3 regions of the Thalassotalea sp. PLHSN55 genome follow, and region 2 is predicted to be linked to each of the others. Evidence: riboswitches for the same ligand, from Rfam matches in the RefSeq annotation. Region 2 holds a riboswitch; each other region holds the start of a gene.
The links. Region 2 has a riboswitch for cobalamin ahead of ACRRSQ_RS05325 (hypothetical protein). Riboswitches for the same ligand answer to the same signal wherever they lie in the genome.

Region 1: linked by a shared signal. The riboswitch ahead of cobO (cob(I)yrinic acid a,c-diamide adenosyltransferase) and the one ahead of ACRRSQ_RS05325 (hypothetical protein) in region 2 are both predicted to bind cobalamin.
Region 3: linked by a shared signal. The riboswitch ahead of ACRRSQ_RS04680 (TonB-dependent receptor domain-containing protein) and the one ahead of ACRRSQ_RS05325 (hypothetical protein) in region 2 are both predicted to bind cobalamin.

The regions. Positions count from the first base shown of each region.
Region 1 is NZ_JBPDIH010000007.1:249,285-254,858, forward strand. It holds gene ACRRSQ_RS15150 (diguanylate cyclase) at 1-631, opposite strand, end outside; gene ACRRSQ_RS15155 (ABC transporter substrate-binding protein) at 663-1,664, opposite strand; gene ACRRSQ_RS15160 (YeiH family protein) at 1,941-2,924, shown strand; gene cobO (cob(I)yrinic acid a,c-diamide adenosyltransferase) at 2,991-3,602, opposite strand; adenosylcobalamin-variant (AdoCbl-variant) riboswitch at 3,748-3,827, opposite strand; gene ACRRSQ_RS15170 (M13 family metallopeptidase) at 3,962-5,574, opposite strand, start outside.
Region 2 is NZ_JBPDIH010000002.1:499,214-504,787, forward strand. It holds gene ACRRSQ_RS05310 (protein kinase domain-containing protein) at 1-206, opposite strand, end outside; gene ACRRSQ_RS05315 (FHA domain-containing protein) at 293-1,315, opposite strand; gene ACRRSQ_RS05320 (cobyrinate a,c-diamide synthase) at 1,556-2,950, opposite strand; gene ACRRSQ_RS05325 (hypothetical protein) at 3,010-3,621, opposite strand; gene ACRRSQ_RS05330 (hypothetical protein) at 3,748-3,927, opposite strand; cobalamin riboswitch at 3,886-4,129, opposite strand; gene ACRRSQ_RS05335 (3-keto-disaccharide hydrolase) at 4,246-5,001, opposite strand; gene ACRRSQ_RS05340 (DUF7133 domain-containing protein) at 4,994-5,574, opposite strand, start outside.
Region 3 is NZ_JBPDIH010000002.1:346,157-351,730, reverse strand. It holds gene ACRRSQ_RS04690 (cobyric acid synthase) at 1-1,524, shown strand, start outside; gene ACRRSQ_RS04685 (cobalamin-binding protein) at 1,521-2,381, shown strand; cobalamin riboswitch at 2,408-2,541, shown strand; gene ACRRSQ_RS04680 (TonB-dependent receptor domain-containing protein) at 2,599-4,434, shown strand; gene ACRRSQ_RS04675 (dipeptidase) at 4,538-5,574, opposite strand, start outside.

The DNA.
Region 1 (5,574 bases), on a different contig from region 2:
TAACATCTTGAAAGTTGCCGCTATGGTTTTTTTCAATTGCTTGTTGCAGCTCCATCAGTGAAACAGTGAATATATTGGCGATACGAAATAAGCCAAATAATAAAATACTGGCTGCAACGGTTAATAAAATAATGCTTAAAAATATCGCTTTTTTAATGGTAGAGACAATGTCTAATTGCGCAATTAACGACAATTGTTTGCTATCCGCTTTAATTGACTCTATTTGTGTTACCAGTTTACTGAGCAGATGTTCACTAATATCTTTGGTGAGTAACTCGCCTTGTAGGTGATTGTAGAGAATTTTAATGCTGTTATTTTGGCTATCAATACTGTTTTGCAAGGTTTTTTGTGCAGGCGTTAAAGGTGGTGGCGTAGCAAGTAAACGACTTAATTGGCTATGGTGATCTAACCAGGTGTTTTTTTTACCTTGCGAATAGGAAAATTGGTCGATAATGACAGCTTGCGCGATATGGTCGGTATGAGTGCTTATTTGTCTGGCGTAATTGTCGCGCTCTAACGCGGTATTAATGGTATCCCAAGAAAAAAGCACATGGCTTATCACCCAAACAAAAATAATTCCTGCAAAAATACTAAAACATAGAATACGTTGTTTTAATCCAAGTTTTATCATAACGCTCATTTCGCTTTTTGGTGGCTATCAATTAAGGGCGTATATTGACCGCCATCGGGTTAATTTGCATAAGTGCTCGACTATCAATGAAATTATTAGCATCGGTTGACTGTGTTTGCTTGGTCATTTTATATTTTATTGCCCAATTGGCTTGCGATTCAATATTTAACAACAATGACCGATTTAGATTGAGTTTAAAAATATAATCAGGCCATGTCCAACTGATAAACTCGGGTGATAGTTGCAGTTTCTTTTGAATAATTTGCTGCGCATGTTTAGGCTTGGAAGCGATATAATCTATCGCTAAGCTTAAGCCATCTAATAGACATTTCGCCTGGTCGATTTGCTCATTGGTATAGAGCTCTTTCGAGATTAAATTAAAGGTTAACGTATAAATGTTTTTAGTTTTATGTAACTGAGCCTGATCACCTAATTGCTGAATGCTTTTAAATGCAAAGGGTTCCCAGGGCACTATTGCGTCTACTTCATTATTTTGAAATGCGCCGAGTAGTTGATTTGGTGAATAATAAATTAACTGAATATCATCAAATGATAGCCCAGCCAACGCTAAGTAAATACTGAGGTAATATTCACTGGCGCTGCTTCGAATAACACCAATACGTTTATTGACTAAATCCTTGCCAGAACCAATATTGTCGTTTGCTCGGGTGATCAGTTTTACATCATTATCCGATTGCACAAAGGTTGCATGGGTGACAAATTTAAGATCGTTCAAACTTTGAAAGGCGAGCACGGTATCTGAACTGGTGGCAAAGTCTACGTTGCCGTCAATGACTTCCTCAAAGGCTTTATTGCCGCCATAAACATCAACGATATTCACAGAAACGCAGGTTTGTGCAAAAAAGTCTTGCTCTTGGGCAATATAAAAAGGGGCTGACAGGGGCGTTCTGGACACAGCAACTGAGACTTCTGTTACCTTTTTTTCGGTAAGAGTTTCATAGCTAATAAAAATAACTACGGTAAAAATGATGGTTAACATGAGTGCTAAATTAATAAACCAATTTTTTTTCAACGCTTGTGCATCCTTTCATGAGTTGACGTTAGCTTGAGGCTAATAATAAGCCCGCATATTACAATATAGTCGGATATTCAAAATTCACTAAGGTAAATGCTATTAACTGATGATTTTTTAAGTTAATTAAGAGGTCAATGTGGTTGTGTAATTCATCGTTGTAGATTGGCAAGCTGGCAAGGAAGTTATATTTTTTATTGATGGCTTTAGTTACACTGACAATATTCGCGAAACACTTTTCTTTTAAATAAATTTTCTAAGATGATTTTAAAACTGATGTCGTTTTTTAAAGTGCACATACACGGTATCGCTTTATGCGTATTGGTTGCGGCGATTGCTAAGGTATTAGCATCAACGTATCAAGCACCTGTTATGCTACTGGCACTGCTGCTTGGCTTGGCATTGCATTTTTTATTTCACTCGCCAAAGCTACAATCGGGTATTGCATTTTGTTCAACCGCGCTGCTGAGAATGGCAGTGGCTTTAGTGGGAGTGCGAATAGCCTTTGCTGATGTCATGTCTTTAGGCTTTGAAGCACCATTGTTGATTATTGCATCTATGATAGTTTCTATGGGCTTTGCGGTTGTGCTTGCTCGATTATTGTCATTACCGACCTCGTTTGGTGTGTTATCGGGTGGCGCAGTGGCAATATGTGGCGTATCTGCGGCAGCGGCTATATCAACGGTATTGCCTAAAAACGCGCAGTTTGAAAAGTTTTTTGCATTAACCGTTGTCAGTATTACCGCGCTCGGCACGATGGCGATGATTTTTTACCCGATTGTGGTAACTACGCTAGGTTTATCAGATCAACTTGCAGGCGTATTTCTTGGCGGCGCTATTCACGATGTTGCCCAAGTTGCAGGTGCCGGTTATTCGGTTTCAGAAACCACTGGCGATATTGCGATGTATATTAAGCTAATGCGTGTTGCTTTATTATTGCCGATTGTGATGATCATTTTTTGGCTATTCAAAGGGCAAGGACAAAGTAGCAAGAAAGGCGTTAGCAGCTTTATACCAAGCTTTTTAGTGGTGTTTTTTGTCTTGGCGTTAGTGAATAATTTAGGACTGTTACCAACCGCTTTGGTTGATGTGATTAAAATATTATCTCAATGGTTTCTTGTCATTGCTATGGTCGCAATAGGTATTAAAACCTCGTTAGCTCAAGTGCTGTCGGTTGGCTGGAAACCGATATTTTTACTGACCTGCGAAACGCTATTTTTTGCGGTGTTGATCATCTTGGGCGTTTTGTATTGCTTATAGACAAGACAATCATAGTTTCAGAAAAAGTCGAACCTTAAGGTGTGTAACGTTCGACTTTTCAGTTAGTTACCAATCAATGCCTTTTTGCGCTTTAATGCCAGCATTAAAGGCGTGGCGCGTTGGTTGAACTTCGCTGATGGTGTCGGCAATATCAAGTAATGAACGATGACAAGCACGCCCCGTTACAACCACATGCTGGTTAACTGGGCGATTAGTTATTGCGTCTAGCACGTCGTCTAAATCTAGATATTTGTACGACAACATGTAAGTCAGTTCATCTAATAAAACCAGATCAATGCTATCGTCGGCTAACATTTTCTTAGCTTCAGCCCAAACCGCGGTTGCAGCAGCAATATCTTTACTTTTATCTTGGGTATTCCAAGTAAAGCCGGTATTCATTACGTGAAAAGTTACGCCATTTTTTTCTAATAAGTTACGTTCGCCGCTATCCCACTGGCCTTTAATAAATTGCGCAACGCCAGCGGTTAAACCGTGGCCAACCGCACGAGTTACTGTACCAAAACCCGACGTTGACTTGCCTTTACCGTTACCAGTAATAACAATAAGTATGCCGCGTTCTTCGGTTGCTGAGTCAACTTTTGCATCAATTTTGTCTTTGAGCTTTTGCATGCGTTGTTGGTGCTTTTCTTCACTAGAAAGAGATTTTTTGTCTGTCATAAGAGGAGCCTTAATATTTTAAGGATACCAATGTAGGAGCGAAAGTAGTGCGCTGGACCATTTTGATTCAGACACTCTTCGTGTTTTCCCGCACGAATATCTATTTAATCTAATTGTTTTTTAGCTTAGTCATTTAGCTTAGCTTTTGGCGGCAGGTACTCTGGCTTTACAGTTGCGGGAACAGCAATGGACTTTCACCATTTTCCCCTGCGAGTCAATCACCGAATTCTTTAACGGCAATTAAACTGCACCAGTTTACCTTGTCGTTAATAGCAGCGCAAAACAATAAAAATTGTTTGATAAAAAAGGGCCTGTTGGCCCTTTTTACATTGCGATTAACGATAAAACCTAGTGCTTAATTACCAAATTTTTACGCGTTTCTCAGGGGCAATATACATGGCATCACCTTCTTTTACGTCAAAGGCTTGGTAGAATTCATTCATGTTTGATAAAGAACCTAAGGCTCTAAATTCACCCGGTGAATGTGGGTCAGTTGCCACGCGGTTGCGCATCGCCTTCTCTACAAATTTTGAACGCCAGATTTGCGCGTAACCCATAAAGAAACGTTGATCGCCAGTTAAACCGTCGATAATTGGTGCTTCTTGACCATTTAAAGAGGCTTTATAGGCTTTATATGCGATAGTAACACCTGATAAATCACCAATGTTTTCGCCTAAGGTTAGCTCACCATTAACATGTAAACCTTCAAATACTTCGTAACCCGCGTATTGCTCAACAAGTATTTGGGTGCGCTTAGCAAATTCTGCTAAGTCTTGCTCTGTCCACCAATTTCTTAGGTTGCCGTCGGCATCGTACTTACTGCCTTGGTCATCAAAACCGTGGCCCATTTCATGGCCAATTACCGCGCCAATGCCGCCGTAATTTACTGCGTCATCTGCTGCCATATTGAAAAATGGTGGTTGTAATATTGCTGCAGGAAATACAATTTCATTCACGGTTGGGTTGTAATAAGCATTAACGGTTTGTGGTGTCATACCCCATTCCCAATCTTGAATTGGACCACCTAATTTTTCAACTTCTTTGTGATGACCCACCATGCCAGAGCGGACAATGTTGCCAACTAAATCATCTGCTGAAATCGTTAATTTTGAGTAATCCTGCCACTTATCTGGGTAACCAATTTTAGGAGTAAATGCCGCTAATTTCACATGCGCTGCAGCTTTGGTGTCTGTGCCCATCCACTCAAGCTCGTCAATGCTTGCGCCATAAGCGCTACGCAAATTTTCCACCAACTGACTCATGCGAGTTTTCGCTTCAGGTTTAAAATGACGACCTACGTAGATTTTCCCAATAACTTCACCTAGGTTATTATTAACAACACTTACACCGCGCTTCCATTGTGGGCGTTGCTCTTGGCGACCATTGAGCTGTTTTGAATAGAAATCAAAATTCTCATTATCAATTTCTTCAGTTAAATAAACCGCATAGGCACTTAAGGTATGAAACGTTAAGTAAGTTTGCCAGTCAGCTAAAGAAGATTTAGCGAAAACTTTACCAAAACCTTCAATGAAATCAGGTTGGTTAATAATAATGTCTTTTTGCTTAGCCACGCCTTGAGCATCAAGGTAAGCTGACCAATTAAAGTCGCCTGCTAATTCAGCTAATTGGCTCACTTGGAATTTATTGTAACGCTTTTCGCTATCACGACTTTGTACACGAGTCCAGTGGTAACCCGCGAGCTCAGTTTCCATTGCTAGAATAGTTTCTGCAGCAGCTTTACCGTCTTTAACGCCGGCAAGGTTAAACATATTTTCGATATGTGCTAAATAACCCTCGCGCATGTTTACAAAGCGCTCAGCTTCATTAAAGTAATAATCACGATCTGGCAAGCCTAAACCACTTTGCCAAATATGCGTGGCGTAACGAGATGAATCTTTGGCATCAACGTTAATGTAAAACGCTAGTGGGTTATTCACACCTGCGGCTTGATATTTACCAAAAAAACTGGCTA
Region 2 (5,574 bases):
TTTTGCTCAGCTTGAGTTAGCGCTTCGTCGGTTTTACTGCTTAGGTCTTTGCTCTGTTGATTTTGATTAACAACTAAGGTATCTGCCAAGTTAAAATCAGCACAATCGCTTGCGCAGTCACTGGCACACTGAGGGGTTTTAGGCGTATTAGAATTGTTATTGTCTTGCTTCAATTTCTGACCATATTGGCCAAAAAAATTGACCATATAATTATGCTATTAGTGCAATAATCACATGGTCATGATGATATGTCGATAAGTTAATGATTAGAAAATAAGGTAAACCTATCTGATTAATTTAACTGACTATATTCCTTTGCTTCCTGGCTAGGCTCTACATGAATGGTTTGACTAGTATCACATTCAGTAACATCACCTTTAATAACGCAAAAATTCTTTGATGCTAAACGTAATTTTCCCGCTTTGCGTTCAATAATATCGCTTGATTCACAGTTGTTATTTAACGCATCAACAAACTGTTTGCGAATACGGTAAATTTGAATATTTAAATGGCTCGCATCCATGCCCAAGTCTTTGACTAAATGCTCGGCATATAGCCAACCCTGTTCGCTGTCGCTTAGGCCAGCTTGCATATCAGCCGCGCGTTGTCTTGCCAATGTCAGCGTTAGGTAGTGATGGCTGCGCACCAGTAAATCAATATTTTCGCCACCGGTTTGCATAAATAGCTGGGTGCTTTCTTCATCTAAGCTGGTATTAAACGTAAAGCGAATATCATCAAGCGAGGTAACGGTTGGTCTGAGTATTTGTGTATCAGCCACGGCGCGATTAATTTGTAATTGCCAAGATAAGCCATCGACGGTGAGAATTTCTTGATCGCTTAATTCCGCTGAGGTTACCGACTGGCTGAGGTTGTCGTCTAATATTTCTTGCCACCACGAATAGGTTTGATTATTAAAGCTTAGCACCATAGGTTGCGCTTCTTTACTGGGCAAAAGGTGAAAATATTCCAGTTCGATGGCTTTGCTATTGTGGGCAATCGGAATTAAGCAGTCGCACGGCGGATTAATATCGAGCACTTGAAACGCATTAGCAGATTTACTGGCAAATGTTATTACATCGTCTTTTTTAAGATGCGCAATTTGCTCTCGCGCCAGCTTGTTGCCATTAAGCCAGGTACCATTGCTACTAACGTCGCGCAGTAACCAATGTTCACCGTTCCATTCAATAAACGCATGCACTTTTGAAATATAAGGATCGGAAATATTGGTATTAACCGAACATTGCAAGCGACCAAAGCTATGATGAGATTGTAATAAACTGCTTTGTTGATTGTGTTTATTTAATAAAGTGGCCATGTGCTGAGCTCCTTTTTATCTATGTATTAATCGCTAAATTACAATTCAACGATTAATAGTAAGTAATGCACAAGTGTCGACGAGTAATATCCCTATGACTGACTTGTTCAGTTAGTTTGCCTGATTTAGTCAACCAATAACATACTTTATGCTCGATTTCACTGAAACGCTGACTGACGAATGAGGCCTTTAAGCACTTTAACACTATTTTAAAAACACAAGATTTTGTATTACACGCAATTACAATGACGTAACACCTGACTTATTGAACATGGCAATGGCTAAACTTGGGTTACTGGGTAAATACCAATGCATATAAGAGGCAAGAATATTATTATGCTGATAAACAAATTCGCCTAAACGTTCACTCGGGTGATGAGTTGTTTGCGCAATCGGTTCGATAGACACTTCAGCGCTGGAATAATGAAAGCTATGACCGCGCATTATCGGGTTTGCAGTTTGTTCTTGGCATAACATCGATAAGTTAACCCACTGCGAGCCAATCGCAGCCAGCTTTTTCTGCATAACCGCTTTACCCGGTAGTAAGCCGAGCATAGGGAATTTTTGCCCAGATAAGTCAGTAAGTTGCTCTAGCAGATATAACATGCCGCCACATTCAGCAATTATTGGTTTTTGACTATTAGCAAAGCTTTGAACGCTATTGATAAAACTGACATTAGTTTTTAGTTTTTCCGCGTACAATTCTGGGTAACCACCGGGGATATATAAAATATCACCATCAGGTAAGTGCTTATCGGTTAGTGCAGAGCAGTAAATAATGTCTGCGCCTGCTTGCTTTAAAAAGGCGATATTCGCGGCATAAATAAAGCTAAAGGCAGCGTCGCGAATAATAATAATGCGAGTACCTGACAATGCCTGCTCATTGCCTTGTAGCTGTGCGGTTTGTTGTGCGCTAAAAAACTCGACTTTTTCCGGTAAATTAACCAGTTTAGTATTGGCGATGTAGCTAGCCGCTTGATCAAGTTGGCTATCAATATCCGCCAATTCTTGTGCCTGTACTAAACCTAAATGACGCTCCGGCAAAGTAATGCTATCGTCTTTTGGCATGCGGCCGTAATACGTAAATTCATCAGGTAAACTATTACTGAGTAACTCGCCATGTCGGTCGCTATTAACACGATTGGCAAGCACCCCAGAAAAAGGCATGTTTTCACGAAACTTGGCTAAACCAAAGGTAACCGCGGCAAAGGTTTGCGCCATGGCTTTGGCGTCAATCACGCCCAGTACGGGAATATTAAAATACTCGGCTAAATCTGCGCTACTTGGCGTGCCGTCAAATAGCCCCATGACTCCTTCAATTAAGATCAGATCTGACTCTTGTGCCGCACGATATAGCAGCTCTTGGCAACCCTGCTCGCCGACTAACCAAAGATCTAATTGATATACTAGCTCTTCACTGGCTTGCCTGAGGATCATAGGATCAATAAAGTCTGGCCCGACTTTAAATACCGTGACCTTGCGCCCTAAATTACGGTGATAGCGCGCGAGTGCAGCAGTTACGGTGGTTTTGCCTGAGCCTGAATGCGGCGCTGCAACAATGAGTGCAGAACACTTTACGCCGCTACCTGCTTGCTGCTGCGGTCGATGCCTAAAGGCTTTATTTTCTATAGCCACTGATAAACTCCTTCAATGAAAATACCTTGCTCGATAATGTAAAAATCAACTTCAGCAAACTAATGTTTATGTTTAACATTGGCGGCGTTATTGATGGTTTTGTCAGCAAAGAAATGGCTCAGGTTAAAGTCAATCACCACCGCTGACAGCACATAAAAGGTCGGGTTAACAATATATTTGAAAAAGTACTTATCAACACGCGCTGAATATTCAGCCCAAGACAGTTCAGGGAACTTGCCAGAGAATGCGTAATAACTACCATTTGAGATAAAAAAGGCGATTGAGCTTGCCGCAAATAACGCAAAGGCAACTTGCAGCACATTTATTTGCCGGCCCTTTTGCTGCCAGTTGGGGCGAGCATAAAAACCTGCCGCAAACATCACACCATAGCTTAAGACCAATGCCGGATACGAGGTGGTAATGCAGTCACCAAACTGACCACGGTAATACGATGACGCCATATCGATAGTCACGCTAAGCAGATAAAAAAACCAAAAGGCTTTCATATTACGTAAATACATACCCGCCAAGAAAAAAATAGCAATTGAAGCGCTCGGCAAATGATTCAAACTGGCAAAGTGATGCGTACGAGTTGCCAGCATAAGCAAAGTTAATACGGCAAAAATGGCAAAGACCAAACGAATGGGTAAATTTGAGGTGGCTGATTTCATAACAATACCGCTATTTAACAAACAATTAATAGTAACGGTGGTGGAAATCAAAGTAGGTAAACGAGTTAAGACATGCTGCCAATGAAAATAACGTTCACAATGATAAAACGCGACAATGCACCTTTATCAATGCGCTTTTATGATTTCATTTTCAGGCAGTAAGACAAACCGTGTACTTTTCTCTGAATAACCGCCCACCGCAGTTGTCGAGTAATATTTATCAATAGCAGCTAACGATATTCGAATGGCGTTAAACTTTGCGCTAAAAATAAATATGATCAGGCCGGTCTCCGGACTCCTGTTCATCGCATCTGCAACACCTTCCCATATTTATCATCAAAGCCTGTTGGCTAAGCGATTTTATACAGTGGTTTTGTTGCTGCTCACAGTTACCGTTGCGGGGGCAGTACTGGCATTTCACCAGTTTCACGTTTCATCTTAAAGCGTTATTTTTCTGATAATTTTTATCTGTAAAATAACACAAGACACCTAAATCAAGGCAGATCTTACGGCATGCATCTAGGTTATTCAACCGCTATGCAAATTTATAAAACCAGCTTTTACAAAAACAAATAATTATTGATATCTACTAAGGCGAGCTAAAAACATTCCGGTCGTTCAACCTTACAATTCCCTCAGCCAAATATTTCTAAAGCTAATTTCACCATTGTGATCTTGCAGCAATATAGGTTTACAGCCATGTGCGTTGAAGTATTTTGCTTTACCAACATACATAGTTGTGCCTTCTATTTCAAAGTGGTCTTGTATTAATACGCCATTATGTAACACGGTAATATGTGCGGGTTTAGTAAGGACACCAGCGTTATCAAATTGAGGTGCGCGGAAAATAATGTCAAACGTATTCCATTTACCACTCGGCGATAAAGCATCAACCAAAGGCGCTGCTTGCTTATAAATTGAACCGGCCTGACCATTTACGTAAATTTTATTGTTATATGTATCAAGAATCTGGACCTCATAACGCTCTTGTATTTTAATACCGCTATTAGCATGAAGAGGTGCATCTTTACGGCGTTCACTCACGATAGGCGCACGCCATTCTAAGTGTAATTGCATATCACAAAAGCTCTGCTTAGTAACAATAGAGCCTGTTTTGGGTTTCACCGTTAAACGGTCGTTTTCGTAAATCCAATTAACCGGCTTTCCATTAGTATGCTGCCAATATTTTTCTACGTCACTTGCTTGTTGTAGTAAAGGAATTGCGTCTGACGGAATTGGGGTTACTTGTACTTTTTTAGGTACTGGATGCCAAATCTCAGTTAATTTAGGATCTACTTTATTCCCATATGTTGCTGTCGTTGTTATTAACCCTATTAGAATAGCGCTTACTTTACTTAGCTTTATAATGTTATTAGTCATGAGTATTTGCGCCTTTAAATTCAGTAGATTGAAGTAACTTATTTACGTTATATCTAAGTACTTTTCCCATGAGAGGTTGATTCTTATTATCGTTTACATCATTTAAAGTTAAGGTATACAACTGACCTGTAATTAATTTTTCAGTGATAACTTTTATGCTTTTTTTATCTTTATCTAAGTGAATATTTTTCACTTTCACTTTTTGTAAACCAACTTTTTCAGAGCCATACTTCGCGTGATAATGGTAACCATGTCGCGTGATATTAATTTCTGTAGGTACATTAGTAAGCGCATTATTAAAGCGAATTTCAAAGCCATCGGGTAATAATTTAACTTTATTCACGATAAAAATGTCGTTGGGCTTTTTAGTTATTTTTAGCAAGCCCTCATCGCCAGCCCACCCTAAATGAACTTTACCAATCCACAAACTGCCATCAGAAGAAAAATCTAGTCGAAAATTACCAATACCAAGTTCATCACCACTAATAAATGGGATAAGTGTTCCTTGCATAACGCCTTCTATTGGGTCTGGTAAAAAGCGAATAAGGTTGTTGATATTCATATCACCGATAA
Region 3 (5,574 bases), 150 kb from region 2:
GATGCCGGTAAAAGTACTTTAGTTGCTGGTCTGTGCCGAGTCTTTGTTAATTTAGGTTATAAGGTTGCGCCATTTAAGCCGCAAAATATGGCGCTTAATAGTGCTGTGACCAGTGATGGTGGTGAAATTGGTCGCGCTCAAGCCTTACAAGCCATTGCTGCAAAAACGCCGCTTCGCGTTGATTTTAACCCGATATTATTAAAGCCTAACAGCGATACTGGCGCGCAAGTGATAGTGCATGGTAAAGCCATTTCAAACATGGAAGCAGATAGTTACCACGACTATAAAAAAGTGGCGATGGATGCGGTACTCACCTCACACCAGCGTTTGGCTAATGATTTTAATGTCTTGATGGTGGAAGGCGCAGGCAGCCCGGCTGAAATTAATTTGCGTGCTAATGATATCGCCAATATGGGTTACGCTGAAGCGGTTGATTGTCCTGTTATTTTAGTTGCAGATATCGACAAAGGCGGCGTTTTTGCGCACTTAGTTGGTACACTCGCGCTACTTAGTGAAAGTGAACAAGCACGGGTAAAAGGTTTTGTGATTAACCGCTTTCGCGGTGATATTAAATTGCTTGAATCAGGCCTTGATTGGCTAGAAGAAAAAACCGGTAAGCCGGTTCTTGGCGTTTTACCGTATTTGCACGATTTAGCGCTTGATGCTGAAGATGCTATTGCCATCGATAATAAACTTACCACAGAGTCGGATGCGCGCATTATCAATATTGCGGTGCCGTTATTACCTCATATTAGTAATCATACCGATTTTGACGCGTTAAGGCTGCATCAGCATATCAACTTAACTTATGTGCGCGTAGGCGAGCGCATACCCGATTGTGACTTAATTATTTTACCCGGCAGCAAAAATGTTATTGAGGATTTAGCCTTTGTTAAAGCCCAAGGATGGCAAGAGCAAATTCAGCGCCATTTACGTTACGGCGGCAAAGTACTTGGTATTTGTGGTGGCTATCAAATGTTGGGCAATAAAATTTTCGACCCTTTAGGTATTGAGTCGAGTTCAACGCAGGCAAAAGTGGGGGTTGATGGTTTAGGCTTTTTAGATATCACTACCGTGTTAAGCGCGGATAAAACCTTAACAAAGGCGCATGCCACCATGACCGTAGCCGGCAAATCATGTCAGGTGAAAGGTTATGAAATTCATTGTGGACGTTCTTCAGGTGCTGCATTAGCTTCGCCACTGCTGAGCGAGCTTCAATTAAGTGTCGACACTGCATGTGACGCGGATAACTTAACGACCGATGGTGTTGTATCGCAAGACGGGCAAATTATTGGAACTTATTTGCATGGACTGTTTGATAGCCGCGAAGCTACTGAGCTTATTTTACATTGGGTAGATAAAGATAATGGCATAACCGAGCATATTGACCTTGATGAACATCGTGAAATTCAGCTTGAGCGTTTAGCCAGTGTTTGTCAGCAATACCTTGATATTGAAAAAATTACCGAAGTGATTCAACAAGGTACATTAAATAAGTCACTATTAAAAAAGGCACCGATATGAATAAAGTTTTTAACTCGATAGTGTTTACCGCGTTATTGTTGGTGAGTCAGGTTGCTAGTGTTCACGCAGGTGATAATGACAGTGATGAGCAAAAGCAAAATATGCGCATTATTGCCATGGCGCCTCATATTGTTGAAATGCTGTTTGATATTGGCGCAGGCAAACAAATAGTTGGCGCAGTTGAGTATTCAGACTTTCCCGAGGAGGCGCTGAGTATTGAACGTGTTGGTGGTTACCATGGCGTAAAAATGGAAAAAATATTGGCGCTAAAACCTGATTTAGTGATTGCTTGGACGACAGGTAATCAGCAAAGCGATATTGAACAAATGCAGCGTTTAGGCTTAAACGTGGTTTTTAGCCACCCTAAAAATGTAGCAGATGTCGCCAAAGAAATACGCTATTTTGGCGAGTTAACCGCGCGTGAAGAGCAAGCAAAAAAAGTCGCGCAGCACTTTGAGCAAAAGTTACAGCAAATTCGCACCAGCCAAGTCGGAAAAAGCTCAACTAAGGTTTTTTACCAATTGTGGCCTGAACCTATGATGACAATTAACGACGACACCTGGTTGAGTCAGCTGCTTGGTATTTGTCAGGGGGATAATGTTTTTGGTGAAAATCCAACGCAATATCCAAAAGTGGGTATTGAAAACGTCATTGTTGCTCAACCAGAGATCATTATTATTCCAGACGAAAAATCGAAAAAAGTGCAACCTGTGGTTAATTGGCAACAATGGCCTGAAATTCCAGCCGTGAAAAATAATCATTTTGTTCACGTCAATGCAGATTTGCTGCATAGATTTAGTACACGGTTATTATCGGGTGTTGAAGATATGTGTGAAAAAATTGATGCGCATCGCTAAAAGCTAATAGAGAGTGCATTAAAACGTAACGAGCAGAAATACTCTGCTTTTATTTGGCGAGCTTTAGGGGAAAGCAATGAAAATTTGCTACTGCCCCCGCAACGGTAATTGCTTGATCGAGAGCATAAGTCCGACAGCCTACAGCTTGCTTCATTATCGCCAGTGTTTAATTTCTGGTGATCAATAAAGTGCGGAGGGCACTTTAAGACGAGGTAATATGACAACTAAACAATTAGTACAAACTAAAAAAATGAAAAAATCGCCAATTTATTTGGCATTAACAAGTGTAGTATTTTCAAGTGCAGCATTAGCTGCTCCAACGCCTACAGACGATATGGAAAATATTGTGGTAACGGCAAACCGTACGCAACAAGATAAATTCTTGTCGTTATCGGCAACTGAGGTTATTTCTCAGCAAGATATTGAGTTTATTCAACCACAAAATATTACTGATTTATTAGAAACTATTGCTGGTATTAGTGTGGTCAGCCAAGGCGGCGCTGGGCAAGCTAGCTCAGTATTTATGCGCGGAACTAACAGTGATCATACCTTGGTATTAGTTGATGGCGTGCGTGTCGGCTCTGCAACTTTAGGCACAACTAACTTTGCTGCGATGTCTATTGGTTTAATTGAGCGTATTGAGATTGTTAAAGGGCCGCGTGCAGCGCTTTGGGGTTCTGATGCAATTGGCGGTGTTATTCAAATATTTACCAAGCAACTTACCTCAGGTGAAGGTTATGTCTCGGCGGGTACGGGAAGCCATGGCTTTTGGAAAACAGAAGGAGCAGTAGGTTTAGGCAACGAGCAACACTCATTGACCTTATCAGCTTCAATGGAAGAAAGTGACGGTTTTACCGCGAATACTTATGAAGATGATGATGATGGTTACGACCGTCGTTCAGTTGGTTTAGTGGGTAAAAGCCAAGTATCTGAAGAATTATCGTTTCAGTTAGTCTCTCGCTATGAAGAAGGTGGTTCAGAGTACGATCCTAAATGGGGTGGCGCTAATGAACAAGACTATGAAAACTACTCGATAAAAGTAGGCAGCCAATACCAAGTTGAAAATTTCTTCACCGAAGTATCTTTATCAACTAGCCAAGACGAAGGCGCTAACTTCATTTCAGGCCAAAAAGACGATGCTGCTTTTATTGCTACTGAACGTGACCAATTTTCATTAGTGAGTCAGTATAGCTTTAGCGATGCTTCTAGCTTAACCGCGGGTTTTGATTGGTATGATGAGCAAGTCTCTGGTAACAACAGCAGCTGGGACAAAGACGAGCGCATTACGCGTGCGGCATTTGTACAAGCACGCCATCAAATGGCACAATTTTTATTTGAAGGTGCGGTACGTCGTGATGAAGTATCTGGCTTAAGTGGTGAGAATACTTATAACGTGTCATTTGGCTATCAAGTCGATGAAAATTTATTAGTGAGTTTAAACCGAGGTACTGGCTTTAAAGCGCCAACATTTAACGATTTATATTGGCCTGGTCAAGGTAACCCAGATTTATTACCTGAAAGCATTGAAAGTACTGAATTTTTAGTTAAAAACCAGTTTGAAAATGGCGCTTTTGAATTTGCGGTTTACAACTCTGATGTAGAAAACTTAATTGCGTGGGCGCCTGATGCCAGCGGTAACTGGAAACCTGCCAATATCGCTAAAGCGGGTATTGAAGGTGCAGAAGCTACCTTACGAGTAGATATTGACGATTTCTCTCAAAAAGTCGCTTTAGCTTACACTCGCACTGAAGATAAACAAACCGGTGAGCAATTGCATCGTCGTCCGAAAGTAACCGCTAATTATACTGCCAGTTACCAATGGCAAGACCTAAAAGCCAATGGTGCGTTGAATTACCGTGGTTCTAGTCTTGACTCTAGTGGCGCAACGTTAGAAAAGTATATTACCCTTGACGTTTCAGTTGATTACCAAGCAACTGAGAATTTACTGGTAATCGCTAAGATCAATAACTTGTTTGACAAAGAGTATGAAACAGCAACCAATTATACCGCTGACGGAACTAACTTTCAGTTGACCGGTACGTATACTTTCTAAAAAAATTAGTGTTTTATTCGCTTAGATAGAAGCAAAAAACAATAAAAAACCAGCAATGTCAGTTGCTGGTTTTTTTATTTATTGCTACAAGTCTAGACAAAGATTAGTTTTTACTCGCTAACTCAACCAAGACTGCGGTATACATTTTTAAGTTTAAAACAAACTGTTCCATGGTAATAAATTCATATTCCGAATGCCCAGTGTATGCAACATTTGGCATTGACGGACCAAAACTTACTGCATTTGGAAATAAACGGGAATTGGTGCCGCCACCAATGGCAATTGGTTGAGCATTTTCAATCCCTGTGTAATGAGAAAATACGGAGAGCAAGGTTGGAATGTGCGGCGCATCGGTTAATAGCCAAGGATCGCCAATTTTATTATGGCTAGCTAGTAAACTGACTTTATGTTTACTTTGCCAGTTAATAATCGCGGCATTAATTTCATCGGTAAGTTGCTCTGCTGTTTTGCCTTGTGGTCGACGAACATTTATCGTCAGTTCAATACCTTGTTCAACTTGTTTTAATAACGTTGCAGAGACGGTCATTCTCCCCATAAAGTCGTCTTGGTAAGCGATATCTCCAAACTTTTCACCGTATAAACCTATGCCTAAGTTATCATTAATAAAATTAACTAACGCGCCTTCAGCATTATTTGGCCAGCGCTCAAAAGCGAGTAAATTCGCAATATGTGTGATGGCATTAACGCCATACTCAGGTTTTGAAGAATGAGCTGATTTACCGAGGGCGGTAATGGTGAGATCAGTATCGACCATGTTCAGATCGAAGCTCACTTCTGGGAATTGGGTCATTCTCGCTATCAGTTTTTCTAACAAGCCATAATTGGCATTGCTGATCACAACTTTTGCATCTTCAGGAATTTGGCTGGCAAATGCGCCACCGGTAAAACGACTAATATAAGCATGCTTTGACATAACCTGTGCATTAGCAAAACTTACGCTAATGGTGCCATAACCTTTTTCGGCGGTAACGACTGGGTATTCAGCATCAAGTGTGATATTCGTTTGTGGTAAATCGTGTTGTTTTACAAAGTCGCGCAGCGGTTGCCAATCAGACTCTTCAGCCATGTAAATGTACAATTCAAGTCGTTTTTTTAACGCGATATTTTTATCTTTTATCG